Regions from separate parts of the Novosphingobium sp. MBES04 genome, predicted to be linked through region 4. Evidence: predicted binding sites of a transcription regulator. Region 4 holds the regulator's gene; each other region holds the start of a gene.
The links. Region 4 encodes LexA, which represses DNA repair genes until DNA is damaged. Its sites were predicted from a motif close to GTTCCNCNCTTGTTCT; they were not measured.
Positions count from the first base shown of each region.

Region 1: a site for LexA is predicted at 850-865, ahead of MBENS4_RS24555 (DUF7146 domain-containing protein). Genes of this name have one in related genera too.
Region 2: a site for LexA is predicted at 988-1,003, ahead of MBENS4_RS27655 (DUF6771 family protein). Genes of this name have one in related genera too.
Region 3: a site for LexA is predicted at 1,238-1,253, ahead of uvrA (excinuclease ABC subunit UvrA). Genes of this name have one in related genera too.

Region 1 covers NZ_DF850488.1:665,911-668,109, reverse strand. Annotated here, with positions in the region: gene MBENS4_RS26335 (thermonuclease family protein) at 1-168, opposite strand, end outside; partial or broken gene MBENS4_RS03025 (lytic transglycosylase domain-containing protein) at 233-816, opposite strand; gene MBENS4_RS24555 (DUF7146 domain-containing protein) at 955-1,869, shown strand; partial or broken gene MBENS4_RS03015 (strawberry notch-like NTP hydrolase domain-containing protein) at 1,945-2,199, shown strand, end outside.
Region 2 covers NZ_DF850489.1:1,256,646-1,258,844, reverse strand. Annotated here, with positions in the region: gene MBENS4_RS19360 (hypothetical protein) at 1-434, shown strand, start outside; gene MBENS4_RS25940 (hypothetical protein) at 576-737, opposite strand; gene MBENS4_RS27655 (DUF6771 family protein) at 1,036-1,188, shown strand; gene MBENS4_RS19355 (hypothetical protein) at 1,233-1,709, shown strand; gene MBENS4_RS19350 (hypothetical protein) at 2,078-2,199, shown strand, end outside.
Region 3 covers NZ_DF850489.1:27,464-29,662, reverse strand. Annotated here, with positions in the region: gene uvrA (excinuclease ABC subunit UvrA) at 1-1,227, opposite strand, end outside; gene arsH (arsenical resistance protein ArsH) at 1,612-2,199, opposite strand, start outside.
Region 4 covers NZ_DF850489.1:848,491-850,689, reverse strand. Annotated here, with positions in the region: gene MBENS4_RS17670 (molybdopterin molybdotransferase MoeA) at 1-760, shown strand, start outside; gene lexA (transcriptional repressor LexA) at 883-1,566, shown strand; gene MBENS4_RS17660 (ComEC/Rec2 family competence protein) at 1,594-2,199, opposite strand, start outside.

The DNA of each region.
Region 1 (2,199 bases), on a different contig from region 4:
GTTAGCAAGGCTGGCATCATGGACTGGCCAGTTGAGTGCCAGCAGCCCTCCAGCAAATACGATCGCGAATGCTCCCATACCCAACGCGATCTCCTTTCTCAGCTTCCGGCGCTTTTGTGCCTTCAACGCCTTGCGAAAGTCGAACGGCTCACCGGGGGTCTCATTCACTGGCGTTGTCCGTCTTCATTCCGGCACATGATTTCAGACAATAGCCGGAAATCAGGTAGTTTCGTCAATTGTACGTACCAATTGCCTGCCAACGTCCCAACACAGACCGGACATATTGCGGCGTTTCACCATTGTTGGGAATGCCGCGTGATCGGGAGACGGCACCTGGGCCAGCATTGTAAGCAGCCAAGGCCAGGTGGACTGCGTCGAACCGGTCCAACATATCGCGAAGGTACCGGGCGCCACCGTCGATCGAAGCAAGAGGGTCATGACGGTTCCGGACGCCCAGTTCTCGCGCCGTGGCCGGCATAAGCTGAGCCAGCCCGGCAGCACCGGCTGGACTCACAGCCATCGGATTGAAGCGGGACTCAGCCCAGATAAGAGCACGAAGCAGGTTGGTCGGAAGCCCGTAACGGCGTTCAGCCTCGCTATCGCCGCCATATACAAGCCTTCCCGGTAGGACACGTTTGCCGGCTCGGCCTGGTAGATTGCAGGAAGATATTCCCTTGCCGGCTGCTGGTCCGTCTTCGGCGGAACGATCGCGTGCTCGAACAAGGTGAAATCCTGGGCGCGAACTTGCTGTGAGGAGGTCGCGATCATCCCCAGACAGGCGACCGCTAGCGCGGGCAGACAATTGAGGCAGTTCATCTCGACTTGTGCTCCATTGATTCGAATCGAAAGAGAACATAAAAAGAACATGTGCCTGTAGGAAAGCCGCGAAGGCCTGCCTTTGGGAGAGGAGAGGAGCGCTGTTGAGGGGGCCACTTTGCATGCTGAGGAGCTCGCATGTCCCTGTCTGTCCAAACTCATCCCAACCGGTCGCTTGCCGAGACCGCCCGTCGCATTTGCGAATCGCGAGGGGGCAAATGGTCCGGCACAAAGGGCATGGCCTGTTGCCCCGCGCATGATGACCGCACGCCGTCACTCGGTGTGTCGCTCGGCCGACAGGCCATCCTCTTCCACTGTTTCGCGGGATGCGATCAGCAGAGCGTGCTGGCTGCTCTGGCGCGTGAAGGCTTCGAGGCACCGGCGCTTTTTTCAGGTTCTGCGACCACCAACGAACCCGAATCGACCAGCACCCGCAAACCCTCGGCGGTAGCGCTGAGGATCTGGCGCGATGCACAGCCACTGCGTGCCAGTCCGGCAAAGGCATATCTTGAAAGCCGCGGCATCCTCGCCGCATCTCCGGCGCTCCGCTTCCATCCACGAACGCCGCTTGGCCCGAAAGGACGGGCCCGCTTTCTGCCCGCCATGATCGCGGCAGTCAGCCTCGACGAGGGCCCGATCGCCATCCACCGCACGTTTCTGTCGAGCGAGGCTTCAGGCAAGGCCGCTTTCGAAAAGCCGAAACGCGCGCTCGGCGCGCTCGGTAAAGCTGCTGTTCGTCTCTTCGCTCCAGTTTCCGGCAAGCTTGGCCTTGCCGAGGGGGTCGAGAGCGCGATGTCGGCCTATGCTCTCACCGGCACTCCCGTCTGGGCGACCCTGGGCAATGAGCGCTTCGGTCTCGTCAGCGTGCCTGCGAGCGTGACCGAGCTTCACCTCTTCGTCGATCACGATGCTGGCGGCGAGCTGGCCGCGTCGCGTGGCCTGGCCGCTTATGCCCGCGAAGGGCGGACGATCCACGTTCGCAAACCATCCTCACGCGACACCGACTGGAACGATGAACTTACAGCATGGCTGCGACGCAAAGCGGCGCGGTAGAGGAGAGAGGGCTTCTCGAATTCCTGAACCGGCAGAGGGCGTGTCCCGATGCCTTCATCAGGAGGACGAATTGCCATGTTTCAATCAGACCTGTTTCCCGCCGGCGAGCAGTTGCCGTCAATGCCTTTGGCCTACGCTATCGGCACCCGAGTTGCCGAACTACTCGCTTCGGGACGCCATCTTACCCGTACCGATATCTCCGGGCTGTTCGCCGACAAGACCAGCGCCCTGGACTGGGGAAGCGCCTGGACCATCGACGACTACAACAACGCGGTCGAGATCGGCGCACTGCTCTGGCTTCGGGAGTCCTCATGCATCGATCTGGCAACA
Region 2 (2,199 bases), 410 kb from region 4:
TGGTGCTTGGCGGTCGCGGCGCTCGGCGTGCTTGGCGCGGTGGTGCCGACTTCCGGGAAGGCACCGGAATGAATTTCGAGATGACATCGCTCGTGGAGTGGGCGGCGGCACTTGGCACGATTTCGGCGGCTTGCGGCATCATTGTGCGCGCGATCACTCGCGATGTCGCCCGCGATGTCGTCGATGTCCGCCGAGAGAACTCCGACCTCAAGTATACTCTGAAAAACCAGACAGCCCGCATGGACGCCATCGAAAACCAGTCTACGGCTCAGGTCGAGCGCATCGTCAAATTCGAAAGCGCCGTCCAATCGTTCGACAAAGCCATCGAGCGTGTAGAACGCGGTCAGGACAAACTCGCTGACATGATCAACGACAGGTTCGATACGCTTGCGGTCTCAATCCGTGAGATCAGGACGGTGACGCCGAAGGGGTGAGCAAATTCAAATAGGCGTCTGCGGTCTTCTCGCCGCAGGCGAAGCCACGATCCCTATTTGCGTGCAACTCCCACGGAGGAAGCATCCGATGGCAAACCGCCAGCGCCAGAAAAAAGGACCAAGACAGGCTTCGGTATCTGGTCACCAGACACCTAATGCCTTCGTGGCGATCAGCGCCGACACAGGTCCGCCAATCGCCGTCGCAATCGACCAACGGTGCATGATCATCAAGGCGAGGATGGTCCAGCCGGGGCCACCCCGTTTCGTAATCTCGTTGAGAACTGAGGCTTGATATCGGTCCATCGGAATCCTTCCTCGCGCAAAAAAAATTTGCGAGCATTCAAGATTGTTCCGGTGGTGGGATATACGGACGGCGAAGTCCTTCGGACTATGTGACAGGTCTTGGCTTTACCTGTCAACTTGCCTTGCCTTGATGGCAAATTCGCACCCCCGTATATTACGCTTTCTTGCGTTGATTTGCACCATATCTGGTGTTTGTGCGCCACATGCAAACCGATAAGTCGATCTCATAGCCGCTTAATCGGCATCCAATGTTCTTTTAATGTTCTGCCTATGGTTATCACCCCCAATTCCATAGCCGATGCTCTCGAAAGCGCCCGGTTGGGCCAAGGTGGCGCTGACCGTCTCGTCATATCGCTTGCGGGACGATGCTCGTCAGGAGCGTGGACGGCATGTCTACGAGAAGCTTTTCCAGCCAGAGGCTGACATCGAGCAACTAAAGCTGCCACTGTAATGGGTTGGATGTTATGGGGTCAGTGAACTTCGGTAGGGGGAAGAATGGACGCCGAGCTTGATGGACTGATCCGCCGATTGAATGAGACTACCCCGCTCAGTCAGGAGCGGTCGAGCGACATCTATCGCGCTCATACTGAGCAGATGATCCAGAAGGCCATTGCGATGGCCGACGAGATCAACACGGCGAAGGAAATCGGCGACTTCATAAAGGCGGAGCGCCCTGACCTATCGATTTTGAACCAACCGGAGGCAGAGTTCCGGGCAGAGCTTCGCGCGATTGACAATGACCTGCCCCGGCAGATCGAAATTGTTCATGAGGCGCTGGACCATTGGTTTGCCACCGGCTTGATCGTCCCGCCCTACTACGCATGGCGGATTGCGATCATCCTTTCCAAGGCAAAGCGCGACGACGAGGAGAGGGCGTTCCTTGCTGCTTGGTGTCGCCATTTTGGCCGGGTTGTTGGCGGCACCTTTGCCAAGCTGGCTGAGCGTGCTCGGAAGCGCGGTATCACCGTATAGGAGGCTACATGGGAAAAGACGATTTTCGTTGCGATGTGTGCGGTGAGTATGCGCCCGCCCATGATCCAGAATGCTATTTCGGCGTGAATGGCAGGAAGCGTAGGGCTGCGGCTGAGGCCAAGAAATCCCGCAGCGGACATGCCATGCAGTTGCCCACGAAAAAGCTGTAAAGTTAGGGTCGTAGATGAACTGGTGGCATGGCGCTGCGGGTATGGGAACACCGATCAGGGCAAACCGTTCTCATCCTAACCACCGAGTGCAGGTTGCTCAAAAAACGGCGGAAATCGGTGCTTTGGAGCCGAGTTTCTTAGGTTGACTTGGGTTAAGCTGGCTCACGCAGATATCGAGAAACTGTTCGGGCGAAAGTGATGCACGCAAGATGGATGGGGCTGGCGCTGGTTGCGGCGCTGGCCGGCTGTGGCTCCGAGGATACCGTGGCCGAAAGGAAGGCCGATGCGGCGAAGGACGTCGCCATGGTCAAGCGGATGAG
Region 3 (2,199 bases), 820 kb from region 4:
GTTGCCGATCACGCCCTCGAAGGGCTTGGTCACGGTGTATTCCTTGCGCCCGTCCTTGAAGGTGAGCGGCACCGGCGATCCGGCCGTGCCGTAGAGGATGACGATGCGCACCTCGCTCGGCAGGTCCTGCCAGGGCGTGGTGAGATCGAATCCGAAGTGGTCGGCCAGGCTGGCCAGCACCTGCATGTAGTAAGGGGACGGCGGGTTCGACTTGGCCCAGGGCACGAGCGCGCCCTGCTTGAGCGTCAGCCCCTCGTTGGGGACGACGAGCTGGGGGTCGAACTCCATCTTCTCGCCCAGACCGTCACAGGCCGGGCACGCCCCCTGCGGCGCGTTGAAGGAGAACAGGCGCGGCTCGATCTCTTCGATGGTGAAGCCCGAGACCGGACAGGCGAACTTTTCCGAAAAGACGATGCGGTTGGCCGGAAGCCCTGCGCCCTTCAGGTTCTTCTTGCCCTTGGTGCCCTTCGCGGCCTCGGCCTCGTCCTCACGCCCCGGCACCACGCCATCGGCAAGATCGACATAGGCAAGCCCCTCGGCCAGCTTGAGCGCCTGCTCGAAGCTGTCGGCCAGGCGCGTCTGGATACCGTCCTTGACCGCGATGCGGTCCACCACGACCTCGATGTCGTGCTTGTACTTCTTGTCGAGCGCGGGCGCGTCCTCGATGGCGTAGAGTTCGCCGTCGATGCGCACGCGGGTAAAGCCCGCCTTCTGCCACTCGGCCAGTTCCTTGCGGTACTCGCCCTTGCGGCCGCGCACGACGGGGGCCAGCAGGTAAAGGCGCGTGCCCTCGGGCAGCTCCATCACCCGGTCGACCATGTTGGAGACGGTCTGCGCCTCGATGGGAAGGCCGGTTGCGGGCGAATAGGGCACACCCACGCGCGCCCAGAGCAGGCGCATGTAGTCCCAGATCTCGGTCACGGTGGCGACGGTCGAGCGCGGGTTGCGGCTCGTCGTCTTCTGCTCGATGGAAATGGCAGGGCTGAGGCCGTCGATGTGCTCCACATCGGGCTTCTGCATCATTTCAAGGAACTGGCGCGCGTAGGCCGAGAGGCTCTCGACGTAGCGGCGCTGGCCTTCGGCGTAGATCGTGTCGAAGGCGAGGCTCGACTTGCCCGACCCCGAAAGCCCGGTGATGACGATCAGCTTGTCGCGCGGCAGCGCGATATCGAAGCCCTTGAGGTTATGCTCGCGCGCACCGCGCACGGTGATGTGGGTCAGACTCATGGGGGCCTATGTTCCAGATTTGTTCGCGTCGTTCAAGCGTCCGGCGCGCAGATTGGCCCCCTAGATATGTCCGCGGGCCCCAAGCGCAATGCCTTGAGGGCCCTGCGGTTCCCCAGCGCATGGGGCATCGGGCCTGGAACGTGCCCGAGAACCCGAATACTGAGCAAGGTTACCTAGAGGGCGGAAGGACGGCAAGACGACATTGTCCATCCGTCCAACGGCTAACCGCAAAGAAGAAAGTGCCAATTCAAGGGGCCATCGCCCCTTGGACCCCAGAACGGGCGACCTCACCTCTCTCACGCCGCGGTGCGCGCGTAAGGTGGCTCGACAGTTCGGGGAGCCCGAGGGCGATGGCCCTCGGACTGAATTTCTTTCTCTCCAGCCTCAGGCCAACCCGGCCTTCTCGACATGCGTTTCGACCGGTTGATCCTTGTCCTTGCGCTCCGAGTAGCGGTCGACAAGTTGTTCGGCGTGGGGGCGCAGGAGGACGGTGAAGCGCACCAGTTCCTCCATGACGTCGACGATGCGGTCGTAGTAGCTCGACGGGGTCATCCGGCCCGCCTCGTCGAACTCCTCGTAGGCCTTGGCGACCGAGGACTGGTTGGGGATGGTGAACATCCGCATCCAGCGCCCCAGCACGCGCAAGGTGTTGATCGAGTTGAACGATTGCGAGCCGGCGCTGACCTGCATGACGGCCAGCGCGCGCCCTTGCGTAGGGCGCAGGCCCTTGAACGCCAGCGGCAGGTGATCGATCTGCGTCTTCATGATGCCGGTGATCTGGCCGTGGCGCTCCGGACTGCACCAGACCTGCGCTTCGGACCACAGCGCATGCTCGCGCAGTTCGTGGACGGCCGGGTGATCGTCCCCCGGGACCTGGTCGGGGAGCGGCAGGTCGCGGGGGTCGAAGATGCGCGTCTCGCAACCGAAGTACTGCAGGAGGCGCGCCGCCTCCTCGACCGCAAGGCGCGAGTA
Region 4 (2,199 bases):
CGGCCCTGCGCAGATCGCGCTCGCCGTCTCGGCCGGGCACAGGCACCTGCCCGTCTTCCGCGCCCCCGAAGTCGCGATCATCGACAGCGGCGATGAGCTCTCCTCCGACCCGGAGAACTGCGCCACGCACCAGATTCCGGCGAGCAATGGCGCCATGCTGGAGGCAATGGTCGCCGGGCTCGCAGTCCAGACACGCCGCATCGGCCCGGTCGGAGATACGCTCGACGCGCTGCTCGGCGCCTTCGACGAGGCCGCCCATGCCGACGTCATCGTCACCAGCGGCGGCGCGTCCGTTGGCGACCACGACCTCATCCGCCCCGCGCTCGAAGCCTGGGGCGCGAAGCTCGACTTCTGGCGCATCGCGATCAAGCCCGGCAAGCCGCTCCTCGTCGCCACCCGCCCCCGCTCCCAGCGCCGCCAGATCATCATCGGGCTGCCCGGAAATCCGGTCTCCGCGCTCGTTACGGGGTACCACTTCCTGCTCCCGCTGCTGCGCCGTCTGATGGGCGCGATCGACCCCACGCCCATGGCCGTGACCACCCGGCTCGAGGGCGACCTTCCCGCAACAGGTGCGCGCCGCGAGTTCCTGCGCGGGACGTGGGACGGAGAATGCGTGCGGGCCGTGCGCGTTCAGGACAGCGGCGCCCTGGGGGCGTTGGCGGGGAGCAATGTCCTTATCGACCGTCCTGCGAACGGACCGGAAACACCGTCTGGCGCAAACGTGCGCATCTACATACTCCAGAATGGCGGTATCGCTTGACGTGGGAAATTCTGTTGCTTAATTGTTCTCAAAATGTTCACAAGTGGAACATCAAGAAGAACAGCTGATGCGCGGGAAGCCGAATTTCCGTGTGCGGCACGCGCAGGAAAGAGGCAGCGAACATGTTGACCCGCAAGCAGCACGAATTGCTCCGGTTCATCCAGACCCGGCTTGACGAAACCGGCATTTCGCCCAGCTTCGAAGAAATGAAGGACGCGCTGGACCTCAAGTCCAAGTCGGGCGTGCACCGACTGATCTCCGCGCTCGAGGAACGCGGCTTCATTCGCCGCCTGCCCAACCGCGCCCGCGCGCTCGAAGTGCTGCGCCGCGCCGACGAAGGTGGCCAGGCGGCCCCTGCTGCCGGATCGAATGTCATTCCTTTCACCAAGCCCGAGGCCGCGGCTCCCGCATCGGCGCCCGATGTGATCGAGATCCCCTTGCACGGACGCATCGCCGCGGGCGTCCCGATCGAAGCGCTGGAGGACCAGGCGATCCTGCCCGTTCCCGCCGCGCTTCTGGGCGCGGGTGAACACTATGCGCTGGAGGTCTCAGGCGATTCGATGATCGAAGCGGGCATTCTCGACGGCGACTTCGCCCTCGTGAAGCGCACCGAAATCGCCAACGATGGCGAAATCGTGGTCGCTCTCGTGCGCGGCGAGGAAGCGACGCTCAAGTACCTGCGCCGTGAAAACGGCATGATCCGTCTCGACCCGGCCAACGCGGCCTATGAACCGCAGATCTATGCGGCCGACGAGATCAAGGTGCAGGGCAAGCTCGCAGGCCTCCTGCGTCGCTACTTCCACTGAGCCAACCGGATCGCAGCGCCACGCGCGCTAACGATCCGGAGACGACGGTGATGGCATGGGCGGGATGAGGTCCTGCAGGGACATCTGTCCTTTCCGTCCACGCCACCATCCATGCCTGCCCTGCCCCTGCGCGACATTGCGCACCGCGCCGCGCGACAGATCAACGCTCAGGCCTCCTGTCTGGCTGAGCGTCCCCCGGTCAGCCTTGAACCAGCGCGGCCGGCATGCCCGCGGCAGCCAGCGATCCGAAATCACGATGTCAGCCCGGTCACAGGCGGCGGCCAGTTCTCTTTCGGGTACGATGTCCCGGCTCCTCGACAACAACACGGTCGCTGCACGCTCCCGCATCTGCAAGGTGATCGAACAGAAATCGGCGTTACAGCGCGCGCCCGGATGATCGGGGAGGTAGATCGCCTCCCCGCGCAGCCCCGCATTCTCCTGGAAATTGTCACGCACATAGTCACTGCGCGTGTCGCGCAGCAGCAGCAGCCTTGGCGCATCACGCCCGGCCGTCCGCTCCACAACGCCTACGTTGCGGCCATCCCCGGCGATCAGCAGATCAGGCGGTGCCTGATTATAGAGGACAAGAGAGCCCACGACGCAGGGGAGAGCGCCCAGTAGACGCGCCTTTCC